One region of the Paraglaciecola sp. 2405UD69-4 genome, then DNA from elsewhere that is predicted to be linked to it. Evidence: predicted binding sites of a transcription regulator. Region 1 holds the regulator's gene; the other holds the start of a gene.
What was found. Region 1 encodes sigma-54, which starts transcription at its own class of promoters, with help from an activator protein. Its sites were predicted from a motif close to GTTGGCACGNNNNTNGNNT; they were not measured.
Positions count from the first base shown of each region.

Region 2: ACMUMK_RS06350 (DUF1707 SHOCT-like domain-containing protein) is a predicted target of sigma-54. The motif match lies at 6,247-6,265, and genes of this name have one in related genera.

Region 1 is NZ_JBLIXM010000003.1:147,638-155,284, reverse strand. It holds gene lptA (lipopolysaccharide transport periplasmic protein LptA) at 1-475, shown strand, start outside; gene lptB (LPS export ABC transporter ATP-binding protein) at 475-1,200, shown strand; gene ACMUMK_RS12870 (RNA polymerase factor sigma-54) at 1,256-2,758, shown strand; gene hpf (ribosome hibernation promoting factor) at 2,784-3,071, shown strand; gene ptsN (PTS IIA-like nitrogen regulatory protein PtsN) at 3,104-3,550, shown strand; gene rapZ (RNase adapter RapZ) at 3,547-4,392, shown strand; gene ACMUMK_RS12850 (HPr family phosphocarrier protein) at 4,413-4,688, shown strand; gene ACMUMK_RS12845 (mechanosensitive ion channel domain-containing protein) at 4,885-5,922, shown strand; gene mgtE (magnesium transporter) at 6,113-7,468, shown strand; gene ACMUMK_RS12835 (DMT family transporter) at 7,475-7,647, shown strand, end outside.
Region 2 is NZ_JBLIXM010000001.1:1,426,861-1,434,507, forward strand. It holds gene ACMUMK_RS06325 (ABC transporter ATP-binding protein) at 1-486, shown strand, start outside; gene ACMUMK_RS06330 (ABC transporter permease) at 487-3,018, shown strand; gene ACMUMK_RS06335 (TIGR01777 family oxidoreductase) at 3,065-3,955, opposite strand; gene folX (dihydroneopterin triphosphate 2'-epimerase) at 3,983-4,348, opposite strand; gene ACMUMK_RS06345 (AI-2E family transporter) at 4,447-5,487, shown strand; gene ACMUMK_RS06350 (DUF1707 SHOCT-like domain-containing protein) at 5,556-6,206, opposite strand; gene ACMUMK_RS06355 (ATP-binding protein) at 6,335-7,647, opposite strand, start outside.

The DNA.
Region 1 (7,647 bases):
AGCCGGCAAAGATGACTTTAATCAAAAGATTGAATTGTCTTCTTTATATCAGCAAGCAGACGGGATCGCTAAAAAAGCATTCCATGAAGGGAATGTTGTGATAAAACAAGGCTCGTTAGAGCTTAAAGCTGATGAATTAGAGATTGATGCAAGTGCTGGAGACGGCAAAGAAATATTCATTGCCACGGGCAATCCAGCAGAGTACTCCCAACAACAAGAAGACGGCAGTATTGTCACCGCAAAAGCGAACAGAATTGAATATAAGCGTGAGTCACGTGCACTGTCTTTGTCAGGTGGAGCGCAGATTGAACAAAATGCAAGTAGCGTGAAAGGTGAATCTATTGTGTTTAATATGGAACTTGAACAAATTATTGCTCAAGGTGACGAACAAGGCAGCGTGCCAGTCATTACAACTTTTCAGCCCGTCTCCAAAGAAAAGTCAAACGCAAAAAAACAACAGGATAAACAACCTTAATGGCCTTATTAAAAGCTAGCCATTTAGCAAAATCATACAAGTCTCGACAAGTAGTACGGGACGTTAGCCTAGAGGTTTCAACCGGGCAAATAGTTGGTTTACTTGGGCCAAATGGTGCGGGAAAAACTACCACTTTTTATATGATTGTAGGTTTAGTACCTTTAGATAAAGGTGACATTTATATTGATCAACAAGAATTAACCTTACAGCCCATGCATGTGCGTGCTAGGCAAGGTATAGGTTATCTTCCACAGGAAGCATCAATATTTAGAAAGCTCACTGTATACCAAAACCTAATGGCAATATTGCAGACTAGAAAAGAATTGTCTAAAGAACAAAGGGAACAACAAGCAGACGCGCTACTAGATGAATTCAATATCAATCATATTCGTAATAGTCTAGGAATGAGCTTATCAGGTGGCGAAAGACGCCGAGTAGAAATAGCAAGAGCACTAGCAGCAGATCCTGATTTTATACTTTTAGATGAACCTTTTGCAGGGGTTGATCCTATATCAGTTAACGATATTAAAGTCATAATTCAACATTTACGAGACCGTGGTTTAGGTGTTTTAATAACAGACCACAATGTACGGGAAACCTTGGATGTATGCGAAAAAGCTTACATTGTTAGTCACGGTGAATTAATTGCGTCGGGTACGGCGGAAGATGTTTTAAGTGATCAACGTGTAAGAGATGTATACCTAGGTGAACAATTCAGGCTATAGTTAGCACATACGTTAACTCGGCTGATAAACACATTACATTAAATATAAGAAGTGAATGAAACCCTCTTTACAGTTAAAATTTAGCCAACAGCTCACAATGACACCTCAGTTGCAGCAAGCTATCAAGCTGTTGCAGTTGTCTACTTTGGATTTGCAAACTGAAATTCAAGAAGCCCTTGATTCAAATCCATTACTTGAAGTTGAAGAGCAACACGACAATGCCAGTGGCGATAAAGCACTTGAAACCAACCACTCTGCTGACTCAGCAGAGAAATTAAGCGAGCAACAAGAAGTCAACGTTGACAGCGTAGAAGCTGGCGATGCTCTGCAAAATAATGATATCCCTGAAGATTTACCTTTAGACAGCACTTGGGACGAATACCTAAGTGCATCATCTGCCCCAGCTCCAACATCATCCTCATCGAGTTCAGGCTCAGCCAGTGATGATGAACCTGTGTTTCAAGGGGAAACCACAGACAATATTCAAGACCACCTGCTGTGGCAAATGCGCCTCACTCACTTCAGTGAAACAGATGTCGCCATAGCAATGGCCATCATTGACTCTATTGACGAAGCTGGTTATTTAACGATAAGTACAGAAGAAGTGCTAGCCAGCATGGACGATGAAGAAATAGAGTTGGATGAAGTTGAAGTCGTGTTAAAGCGTATTCAGATGTTTGATCCAATTGGCTCAGGTGCGAGAAGCGCACAAGAGTGTTTACTTATTCAACTAAACCAATTTTCTCCTGATACACCTTGGTTAGAAGAAGCCAAGATGTTGATCACCGACTATTGTGATCTCATTGGTAGTAAAGATTATCGAACCTTAATGCGCAAAACCCGCATGAAAGAAGACGAATTACGTGAAGCAATGCGCTTACTACAAACTCTCAACCCAAGACCAGGAACAGCCATAGTTACTGGTGAATCTGAATACGTAATTCCAGATGTATCGGTTGCCAAAAAGAACGGCCGATGGACAGTAGAGCTCAACCCAGACAGCTTACCAAAACTTAATGTAAATCAGCAATATGCGGCCATGAGCAAGAGTGTAAAAAGCTCAACTGACAGTCAGTTTATTCGCTCGCATCTCCAAGAAGCTAAATGGTTTATAAAAAGTGTTGAAAGTCGTAACGACACCCTACTTAAAGTCTCTAATTGCATAGTTCAGCAGCAAATGGGGTTTTTCGAGCATGGTCCAGAAATGATGAAACCTATGGTGTTAAATGATGTTGCCGAAATGGTCGACATGCATGAATCCACCATTTCACGAGTTACTACTCAAAAGTATATGCACACACCACGTGGTATCTTTGAGCTTAAATATTTCTTCTCAAGCCACGTTGCCACAGAAACAGGTGGCGAATGTTCTTCTACGGCTATACGCGCTTTAATTAAGAAGCTAGTCGCAGCAGAAATGCCCAGTAAACCACTAAGTGATAGTAAAATTGCTCAATTGTTGGCCGACCAAGGCATAATGGTCGCGCGGCGGACAATAGCAAAATATCGGGAGTCCTTAATGATACCCCCGTCAAATCAACGTAAGAGCCTACTATAGGCGCATTAAAGAAGGAAAAGGCGATATGCAAATTAACCTTACCGGTCATCATGTAGATATTACAGATTCTTTGAAGAACTACGTCGACACCAAATTCACTAAGTTGGAACGGCATTTCGATCATATCAATAACGTACACGTCATTTTAAATGTAGAAAAGCTAACCCAAAAAGCAGAGGCAACTTTGCACCTCAGTGGTACTGAAGTATTCGCAACATCAGAACATTCTGATATGTATGCTGCGATAGATGGATTAATAGATAAGCTCGATAGACAGGTGTTAAAGTACAAGGAAAAGCTACAACGCCACTAACTTAAATTCCTTACAACAATTAGAATATGCCAATGGAAATTAAAGATATCCTTCACCCTGACTGCACCTTGTGTGCAGTTCAGGGAGCAAGTAAAAAAAGAATCCTGGAACATATCAGTGATATTGCTAGTCAACACTTACTAGAAATAGATCAAGCCACCATTTTATCTTGCCTTATGTGCCGAGAAAAAATGGGTAGCACAGGGATTGGCAATGGCATAGCTTTACCCCATGGGCGCCTTGAAAATCTAGAAGAGGTGATTGCAATAGTTGTTACCAGCGAAACGCCTATCAACTATGAAGCTATAGACAATGCTCCTGTTGATGTTTTTTTTGCAATATTAGTTCCCACAGATAAAGCTTCAGAACACCTTGGTACTTTATCGGCAATTGCCGAAAAACTAACAAATAAAGAAACGCTGAAAATGATGCGTGCCGCCACTACAGACGAAGAACTATTCAAGGCTGTAGTCGAATGAAACTTATCATTACTAGTGGTCGCTCTGGCTCTGGCAAGTCTGTAGTACTAAGATCTCTAGAAGACCTTGGGTATTATTGCGTCGATAATATCCCAGTTAATCTGCTCCCCACATTAATTCACACGGTAGTAGATGAATACCAACAAGTAGCTGTTAGCATTGATGTTCGAAACCTCCCTAAAGATCCAAATGAACTAGTAGAAATTCTTAACTATCTACCGGAATCTTGGGATGTGACCATTCTTTACCTTGATGCCAGCGACGATATTCTAATAAAACGCTTCAGCGAAACAAGACGATTACACCCATTATCAAAACAAAATAAATCCTTATCCGCTGCAATTCAGGCAGAAAGCCAACTGCTTGCCCCTATCGCTGAGCGAGCTGATTTATATTTAGATACAGACCAATTATCGATACATCAGTTAGCAGAACTAGTGCGAGAAAGGATTTTAGGCAAAAAGAGTTCAAGGTTAGTATTGGTATTTGAATCTTTTGGATTTAAATATGGAACACCAAAAGATGCCGACTATATGTTTGACGGGCGATTTTTACCCAATCCCCATTGGGAGCCAGATCTAAAACATCTCACAGGTTTAGATGCCCCAGTACAAATTTTTCTAGGCTCACAGCCAATCGTGACTAAGTTTATTTGGCAAATTCAAAATCTAATATCCACTTGGCTCCCCCACTTAGAAAGAAACAACCGTAGCTATGTCACCATTGCCATTGGCTGTACAGGTGGACAACATCGCTCAGTTTACGTGGCAGAAACCCTTGCGAAAGCATTTACAGACTCACATCCTGATGTACAAATACGGCATCGCGAACTAAATCGCTAAGCCTTACAAAGAAGAACGCTATGGCCACATTCGAGAAAACATTACTGATTGTCAACAAGCTTGGACTTCACGCTAGAGCTGCCACGCAACTGGTTCAGTTAACCAATAAGTTTGATGCTGAGATCACTTTGCATCTTGGCGAAAAAACCGCTTCAGCTAACAGTGTGCTTGGTTTAATGATGCTAGAAGGCAATCAAGGCAAAGAGATTAGATTTGTGAGTGAAGGACCAGACGCCAAAGAGGCGTTAGATGCAGTGGAAATATTAGTGGCAACTCGCTTCAATGAAGATGAGTAAACGAGTATTTATCTGTTAAAAAAGAGCTAGCTGCCTCCGCATCCCAATTCAACTTTTACCCCAGCAAATTTAAAAAGTATCTCCCCGAACTAGCAGACATTCAAAAACCTGATTGCCACTCTTACTAAAGCGACTAATTTGACGCTTAGTGATAGGATAAGCCCATAAGAAGACATGTATCTAAAAGGTAAATTTTGTGGACCTAAGTGATAACCTATTAATGGATTGGCTGCCCGCATTAGTCACTTTATGTTTTTTTGGCTTTGTAACTTGGCTAAGTCAAAAGCTCATGCTCATAAGGCAACAGCATAAAGGCAATGAAAACACCTTTTCTCGCCAAGTAGTAACGCTATTGCTATTACTTGTGGGCTTAATCAGTGTGGTGATTTCACTGCCCTTAAAGGAAAATCTTGAGATACAAATCCTTAGCTTGATAGGCTTAGTTTTATCTGGATTATTAGCATTTTCCTCTACGACTATATTCGGGAACTTAGTCGCCGGTACCCTACTTCGCTTTACTCAACCATTTGGCACAGGTGATTTTATTCGCATCAATGGTACTTTTGGCCGTGTCACTGAGCTGGGTTTATTCGATTGTGAGGTGCAAACAGAGTCACGAGAGTTGGTGTCTATCCCAAACAGTATATTGATCACTAATGCGGTCACTGTAGTACGCCGCTCCGGTACCATTATTTCTGTTGAGTTATCCTTAGGCTACGACTTACATCATAGTCGTATCGAGGAATTATTGTTAAAAGCAGCCGAGCAAAGTGGCCTTGAGGACGGCTTTGTCCATGTAACCAAGCTAGGAGATTTTTCTGTTAGCTACAAAATCAGTGGTTTGCTCGTTGAAGTTAAAAACCTGCTAACTGCACGTTCCAATCTACATAAGTATGTATTGGACTGCTTGCATGATAACGATATTGAAATTATGTCTCCTAATTTCATTAGCCAACATGCAGGTCCTGATGCTAAACGCATGATTGCTCACTCTCCTGCATTTAAAAAGGTGAAAGATGAGTCTATTGCTGAAGACTTGATTTTCGATAAAGCAGAGCAAGCTCAACAAATAGAAAATGACAGGCTCGATATGTTGCAAAGAATCGAGCAGCTAAAAGAGAGCCTTAAGCATGCAGAGAAAGATAAGCAGCAACTTATTGACGCTGAAATAGAACAGCTAAAAATTAAAGTAAGCGAATTAAAAGAGGTTGCCGAGGACCCAGACAATAAATAAAACTACTTTCTTATTTAAAGAGATAGGAAGTGATTAACTTCCTAGATAAAGCTAGCTTCATCATACTGTATAAAAAGTGCGTAAATATGTACTGACCAAAGGCCGTGCATCCATTACACTATTTGTCGTTATGAGCCCTTGTAACACTGTTTCTTTTTAACCCTCAATATTGGATACATATACGTTAACTATGCCAGACACCTTTGAATCCAAAAGCATTCGTAGCCAACGTCATGCTATAAACGAAGCATTACAGCTTGGCCAAAACGACCTCGCCACAGAGTTGTTACAAAGCCTACAACCCTGTGATATTGCTCTTTTATTGGAATCAAGCCCAAGCCGCAACCGAATAGATATTTGGCAGCTTATCTCCCCTAGTTTATATAGTGATGTGCTAGAGGAGTTATCCGAAGACGTTCGTAATGGCATATTAGATACCATGCAGCCAGATATGGTATCCGATTTGTTAGAGGAGATGGATACGGATGACCTAGTAGACACCCTACGAGGCCTTCCTGAGGCTGTCTCACAAGACATTTTAGCAGCTATGGATGAACAGGATAGGCAAAGAGCTGAACTCGGCCTGTCATATGGTGAAGACACAGCTGGCTTTATCATGAACACAGACGCCATCACACTGCGTCCCAAAATTAATGTTGATGTGGTTTTAAGATATCTACGTTTAAAAGGTGATATTCCCGAGCACACAGATACCCTTTACGTGGTCGATAGTGAGGACAAGCTCATGGGTGGCGTTGCCCTCACAAAATTAATTACCGCTGCTCCCGACACTCCAGTAGAAACGCTAATTAAAGACTCAGAAGCAATTCCTGTTGATATGGATGACGGTGAAGTTGCCAATCTCTTTGAGCGCTATGACTGGTTATCTGCCCCAGTGGTAGATAAAAACAATCAATTAGTAGGCCGAATCACCATAGATGATGTTGTAGATATCATTCGAGAAGACGCTGAACACTCCATGATGAGCATGGCAGGGCTAGAAGATGAAGAAGATACCTTTGCGCCTGTAATAAAAAGTACCCAACGCCGTTCTATTTGGCTGGGAGTAAATTTATTTACTGCCTTAATGGCTGCAGCAGTTAGCGATATGTTTGAGGCAACCTTAAGCCAATTAGCGGTACTTGCTATTTTAAATACAATAGTACCTAGTATGGGTGGTGTTGCTGGTAATCAAACTCTCACCCTAGTGATAAGGGGTATGGCCCTAGGGCATGTAAGTTCTGCCAATGCTAGGTGGTTAATCAGTAAAGAATTAGCCATTGGCTTTTTGAACGGCATTATTTGGGCTGTACTTATTGCTTCGGTCATCGCTATTTGGAAACAAGACTTCATGTTAGGTGCTGTCATAGCATTTGCAATGATGATCAATATGGTAGCTGCAGGATTAGCAGGGGTTACCTTACCCATGCTCATGAAAAAATTAAAAATAGATCCTGCCTTAGCGGGCAGTGTAATACTCACAACTATCACAGATGTAGTAGGAATTTTCGCTTTTTTAGGAACGGCTACATGGTTATTAATGTAGGAACGAATGAGCAACATAAAAACTATCCCACTAACGCTAATAGCGCTATTTGCATTTGCGGCAAACTCAGTGTTTTGCCGCTTGGCGCTAAACTCTGAACATGTACCTCCATTAGATTTTACTGTAATTCGGCTAATGTCAGCAGCCTTTGTGTTAGCCATCATTATATTATTTCAAAA
Region 2 (7,647 bases), on a different contig from region 1:
GAAGTGATGGACGAAGAGCAGCGAGCCCAATTAAGAGGGGCTAAAGTTGGGTTTATTTTTCAAAGTTTTATGCTGGTTCAGAGTTTAACTGCCATCGAGAATATTATGTTACCTGCTGAAATCGCAGGCCATTCAGACGCAAGGCAAAGAGCTGAAAAAATTCTAGAGCAGGTAGGCCTGCAGCACAGAGCTACCCATTACCCTAATCAGTTGTCGGGTGGTGAGCAACAACGTGTGGCGATTGCTAGAGCTTTTATTAGCGAGCCTAAAATTTTATTTGCTGATGAGCCAACTGGAAATTTAGACGCCGCTAACAGTGAAAAAATAGAAAAGCTTTTGTTTGAACTTAACCAAAATTCCAATACAACCCTTGTATTAGTGACCCATGATCAGGGATTAGCAGATCAATGTCAGCGTCAGCTCCACATGCAGGCAGGGGAGTTAACTGAAGTATTTTCTCAGGCAAGTTCGGAAAAGGTAGGGTAGATGAATAAGCAAGCGTTTAGCTTAGCCTGGCGTTTATTTCGTCATGAAACCAAGCGTGGTGAATTAACGATTATATTGCTGGCTATTATTTTATCAGTCGCATCTGTGTTATCTCTTTCATTATTCAGTGAGCGTTTAGAGTCGGCTTTAACTGAAAAAAGTGCTGAGTTTATTGCAGCAGATAGGGTACTTGAATCTGATAAACCAATTGATTTAGCTTGGATTGAAAAAGCACAGGAAATGGGGCTCAATACGGCTCATCAAACTTATGCTAGATCTATGGTATTCGCTAATGAAAACATGGATTTGGTGTCTTTACGTGCTGCTGACCAAGGATATCCACTAAAAGGTACAGTTAAAACAGCTGATAAACCTTTCGAAAATGGTGAGCCTACCGACGGTTTGCCAAAAAAGGGCGAAGCTTGGATTGAGTCCCAACTGTTTCAAACTTTGGGAGTTGCTATAGGCGATACCATTGAAGTTGGCGATGAAAACTTTGCAGTGACTAAGGTATTAACTGAAGTGCCTGACGCTGGCTTTAGCGTGTTTGGTGGTGACCCGAAAGTTTTAATTGGTAAAGCTGACCTTGCAGCAACAAATGTAGAAGGACCAGGAAGCCGCATTGAATACAGTTATTTTTTTACTGGGGATAGAGATGACCTAGAGCGCTATTACGATTGGTTAGAGCCACAATTAGACAGAGAAATTCACGACTGGGATTCGATTGAAGATGACGAGTCAGCAATTGGGCGCTCTGTGGGTAGAGCTGGGCAATATTTTCTGTTAGCTAGTTTACTTGCCATAGTGCTTGCTGCGGTGTCCATTGCAGTGGCTGCACAGCGTTATAGCCAAAGACATTACGACCCCGTGGCTATTATGAAAACCTTAGGCGCCCCTAAGTCAATGGTGCAAAAAATCTATCTGCTGCAAATTGTGTTTATCGCAGGGTTGGGGATTTTAATTGGTACGGCAATAGGGTATGCAATTCAGCAAGTTGTCGTCATGGCTGTTGCCGATAGAGTCGATGTGTCGATTGATGCTTGGCATTGGAAGCCTCTGATTATTGCTATATTCACCGGTTCAGTTTGTGCCATCTTGTTTTCTCTGTATCCCTTAATGAAGTTATTTTCAGTATCACCACTTAGGGTTTTACGCAGAGATTTAGGAGCAAGTTTAAGCTCAAGACTGCTGCAATTTGTGGCCTCTGGCGGTGCGATTTTCTTATTGATGTGGGCCTATAGCCAAAATTTAAAAATTAGTGCCATTTTGTTTGTATCAGGCATAGCTCTGGTCACTAGTTTGATGATAGTTACCTTTGGTTTAATCAGAGCTGGTCGTAAGTTTGCTCAAGGGAAAATGGGACCTTGGCAATTAGCTTGGGCTAGAATAAGTCGCCGGGCTATGGACAATAGTGTGCAGTTAATAAGTTTTGCTGTGACCATTATGTTGCTGCTAGTGGTACTAGTGATGCGTAATGATATGGTGCAACAATGGCAAGATCAGCTTCCCGAAGGGACGCCAAATTACTTCCTAGTTAATATCAGTCATAGTCAGCAACCAAATTTGCAAGCTCACTTTTTGGAAGGAAATGTCAATATAGAGAAATTTTACCCTGTGGTTAGAGGGCGCTTTGTAGCTGTAAATGACGAAAAAGTGCGTACCGCTATTTCTAAAGAAGATCCTGATGAAAGAGACAGCGGTCGCAATGGGTTAGGTAGAGAGGCGAATCTAACCTGGAGTAATGAATTACAAACAGGCTCAAAAATAGTAGAAGGACGCTGGTTTGAAGAAGGTTTGCAGTTAAGCGAACAGGAGCGCCCCTATGAGGTTTCGATTGAGCAAGGTATAGCAGAGCGTTTGCGTCTTGAGTTAGGGGATATGCTTACCTTTAATATTGGTAGTGAAATAGTCAATGTTAAAGTAACCAGTGTTCGAGATGTGAACTGGCAGTCTATGCAACCAAACTTTTTCTTTGTCATTGAGCCTAGAGCACTTCAAAATTATATTCCTACTTATATCTCTAGTTTTAACTTACCTAGTGACCGTAAATCAGATATTACTGCCTTAATGAAACCTTTTGCTAACGTAACCTTGATTGATGTAGATGCCAGAATTAACCAATTGCGTAATATTGTTGATCAGGTATCTGTGGCTGTTGAGTTTATTTTAGTTCTAGTGCTTGCAGCAGGGGCCTTAGTACTTATTGCTCAAGTTCAGGCAAGTATGGATGAGCGTCAAGAGGAGTTAGCGATTTTACGAACCTTAGGCGCTAAAGGGTGGCTAATTCGTTTGAGTGTAATTTATGAGTTTGTGATTATTGGCTTGGTGGCGGGTGTAATGGCGGCGGCATCAAATGAATTCAGTTTGTATTTACTGCAAACTCAAGTGTTTCAAATGCCTGCTGGTTTACACATAGAATATTGGGCCATAGCACCTCTTGCTGGAGCTTTGGTTGTAGGATGTCTAGGTGCTCTAGGGTGTTGGCGTTTACTGTCGTTAAACACCAGCCACTTACTGCGTAAAATGGTGTAAATTAATATTTAATTAAGCAGAGCTTTTTAAGCTCTGCTTAAAATAGCTACTTTAAGCATTCAAAAGCTGTCGTTAATTCGGGGTAGGCAAATTGATATCCACTTTCTAGTAGGCGAGTAGGATTTACCCTTTGCCCATAGATCACAAGGTCTGCCATTTCTCCCATTAACCCTCTTAAAACAAAGGCAGGCACTTTAAACACACAAGGCCGATGTAAAGACTTTGCGAGGGTGCGGCTAAATTCTAGATTGGTCACAGGGGTTGGAGCGGTAAAGTTATAAATTCCTTGGCAGCTTTCGTGTTTTATGAGGTGCGCAATACCCTGTAACATGTCTTCTAGGTGGATCCACGACATATATTGATTGCCGTCACCTATCGGCCCTCCTAGCCCTAATTTGAAAGGCAGTAACATTTTTGTCAGGGCTCCTCCTCTAATGCTCAAGACTATACCTGTTCGAATAATACATACCCTGGTTTCATCTGAGCTAGCTTCCAAAGCCAGAGACTCCCAGCGAGCGCATAGGCGATGACTAAATTCGTCATTAGGCTGGCTGAAATCTTCATCAATAATCTTATCGTTTTGTTTTCCGTAATAGCCAATAGCTGAGCCACTAATGAATAACTTTGGTGGCTGGTTACTATTTTTTATTAGACTGACGAGCCTTTCAGTAATGCTCCAACGACTTTGTTCTATAACCTGCTTTTGCTTAGGCGTCCATTTTTTAGCAACTATGGGCTCACCGGCTAGGTTTATTACTACATCAAATTCATCGAGGTTTTTTAGGTGCTCTAAACTAGATAGAAATTGGATTTTATGACCAAGTACTTGTTCAGCCATGGCCACATTTCGTGTAAGTACAGTGATTTCATTTGGGGATAAAATTGGCACTAGGTTGGAGCCAATTAATCCAGTACCGCCTGTAATTAATATCTTCATTACTACCTCAAATGTATGTTTGGAGCCTTAGTTTTTATTGCATGATAAGCAAAGAGACACTGAATCAGAAAAACGTAAGGCGTGGGGTTTATCAACTTCTACCTCTGCATAGGTGACCCAAGCATGTTCTGCTGCAATAGCTAGAACATCAGCTGTCAATTTCTCAAGAAGTGAAAAACGGTTGTTTTCTACTAGGTTGATAATGCGCTTTGTGACTATTTTGTAATTGAGGGCATCGTCCATTTTATCTGAATCTGTTGCCTGGTCAGCGTGGTAATTAATTTTAATGTTGATGACTACATCTTGCATATTGGCTATTTCATCATCGTTAATGCCTATGTAGGTACGTAATCTTAAGTTCTTAATTCTTATTGTTGCTGGATTTAACTTCATAGTATTCCAAAGGTTAAGTTATTTCTTTTATTACTTTGCTACAAAATACCACATAGATCTGCTAGTTTGCTCTCAAGGTATTTATCAAGAATCATTTTATGCAAATCAATCACCAAAGACCCGTTAAAATTTTAATAGTACTGGCAAGTATTGTGGTTATTTTAGCGGGCGTAAAAGCAGCTAGTGCCATTGTCGTACCTTTTTTATTGTCTATTTTTATTGCGATGGCTTGCAGCCCCATTATTACATGGGCAAACCAATATAAATTACCTAGAGCACTGGCAGTCATTATAGTCATACTCTTGATTGTTATTTTTGGATTAGTTTTGGCTGGTCTAGTAGGGCAGTCTATGAATGAGTTTAGTCAGAACGTTCCAAAATATCGGGAGCAGTTGGTACAGGAGTTTGGTTGGGTAATAGGGCAGCTAGATAAAGTTAACATTTCAATTAATAAAGATACCCTTATTTCTTATCTTGACCCAGGCGCAGCTATGAATATGGCCACTAACCTATTGTCGAGCCTAGGGGGCGTGCTAACGAATTTTTTACTGATATTGTTAATTGTGGTGTTTATGCTGTTTGAAGCAGAGTCATTTCCTAAAAAAATACATATTGCTTTGTCAGATCCCGATATGAAAATGCAGCAAATTGATAAGTTTTTAACGTCAGTCAAAAACTACCTAGTCATTAAAACTCTAGTGAGTTTAGGTACAGGTTTGATAATTGGTGTTTGGTTGTATGTATTAGGTGTTGATCATTTTTTACTTTGGTCTGTACTTGCGTTTTTATTAAATTATGTACCCAATATTGGCTCCATTATTGCGGCTATTCCCGCTGTGTTACTGGCTTTTGTGCAGTTAGGTCCAACGACCGCTGGGTTAACTGCATTAGGGTTTGTGGTTTCAAATATGGTGATGGGAAATGTGGTAGAGCCAAAGTACATGGGCCGTGGACTTGGTTTGTCTACCTTGGTGGTGTTTCTATCGTTAATTTTTTGGGGATGGTTACTGGGTACTGTTGGTATGTTGTTGTCGGTTCCGTTGACTATGATAGTCAAGATAGCCTTAGAGTCGAACCCTGATACACACTGGTTTGCATTATTACTAGCAAGTGAAGATGTGAAGCAGGCTAACGAATAAATCTTACATTGCCCTTTTTAATTAATTTAAAAAGGGCTAATAGGACATATTTAAAAATTCTGCCTAGTTCAGACTTTGTTATTGAAAAGAGTTTTCATTTGATTAGCAAAGGCCACAAACTTTTCTTTTATTGTACGTTTTATTTTTATGTCTAATCCGCCAAATAAAACTAAGCCTTCTATGGTTAAGGTTGGGGCTTGGCGAGAGGCTATTGATGGCGCTTTATTATCTACTCCGCCAAAAATACAGAAGGCTTTTGAGATGACGTTTATGTTCTCTGGTATGTAGATATTATCACCACCAAATATACATAGTACTTTTACAGTGACATCTGGGCTTGAAAATATTGCATCGGTAAAGTCGATGTCAGCCCCTCCAAATAGGGTTAAAATTCTTATCTCTTTAGGTACTGACCATTGTCCACTGCGGTTAGAGCCCCCAAAAATATTGACAATGCTTTCTGTTTCAACACTGTTCTCGGCAGAATAATTAATGTTGAATCTTTGCTCTTTTTGAGAGGTAAACTCTTCGCTAGTGTTGTGCTGCAAATCTGCAACCAAATCAACTAATTCTTGATGATTTTTACTTGCCATTGCCGCATCTAACCTTCTTTCAAAGGCTTCATTGGAAATCACGCCATGACTGTAGTTAAAAATAAGCTTATCAATGACCTCTTCTCTTACCTGTTCGATAGGTCTATCTTCTAATTTTACAGCCATGCTTTTTCCTTATTGATGTTTGTTTAGATATGTAATTAAAAAGCAGATACCATGCCAGACTAAAACTTAATTGAAATCAATAGTTTGGGTTTTGTAGCAACTCATAGATATGAAAAATTAACCAATAATTAGTGGTTTTCACTCTTTAATGGGAAGGTAAATATAAGTTTTGCGCCGCCCAACTCGCCCTTATTTATTTCAAGGCTACCCTGATAGGCTGCGACTAAGTCGGCTACTACTGCCATACCTATTCCTTGACCCTCTTTGTAACTGTCTAAACGCGTACCTCTTTGTAATAGGTGTTCTCGTTTGTCTGCAGGGATACCAGGTCCATCATCTTCAACGCTTAACGTTAAACCTTTTTGGCTTGCTATGGCGGTTAGCTTCACTTGACTTGTGGCTGCTTTACAGCCGTTATCTAGTACGTTTCCAAGTATCTCCATCAGATCGGTTACGTCCCCATGAAAGCCAATATCTTGAGGGTCGATGCTTGTACTAAATGATAATTGCTTATCAGCATAAACTTTGGCCATAGCGTTGAGCAGTTTTTCAACAACTGGCTTTATAGGGGTAGCTTGCTCAAAGGAACTGGTGGTGCCTGCAACTGCTCTTTTTAACTGCCTTTGTATTTGCAGGTTAATTTGGTTGATTGGTTCTTTCGCTTGGTGGGGGAGGCCTTCTGTACCTGATAGCACGGCCAGTGGTGTTTTAAGGCTATGGGCTAAATCACTTAGGCTGTTTTTGTAGCGACTACGTTGCTGTTGCTCGGTATCTAATAGATTGTTAATGCTACTTTTTAGCTTTTCTAGCTCTGGGGGATAATTCTGGTCTATGCGCTTTAATTGTCCGCTCTCTGCTTGGCGTATTTGCTTGTTTAGTCGGCTGATAGGGAGTAATGCTGCATTAAGGCTCACCAATAACAGTATGAGTAGCAGAAGCGCGATTAACCCAAGCCAATTCCATAAGGTTGTCGCAAACTTTTGTTTTTCTGTATTAAAGGTTTGTTTATCTCTGAGAATATAAAAGCTTATAGGTTGGTAACCTAAAGATGTTTCAAATTCAGCGGTATATGCATACAAGAAGTAGCTGTTTTGCATGGAGAAGTCTTCAATGAAAGCTTCTGCGCCAATTTTAGGGGCTGAAAAACTAGGTTCTAATTGCCAATTTAAAGTCGATAAGGATTGCCAAAGTGTTGCATTGTTAGACTGGATAAATGCGTACAAACCCGAACCAGGCATATTAAACTCATCGTTATATAGTTGCTCTGGCATCAGCGCATAACTGCTGCTTTCGTCTAATTCAAATTCAGAAATTAACGTTAAGCTTTGTACTCGAAGTTGCTCTAACATAGACTGACTTAGGCTACTGTTAAAAGCTTTTTCGAGGGTGACAGCGGTTAAAGGGATGAAAATCAGTAATGCTAGAACTGCAGCAGCAAAAC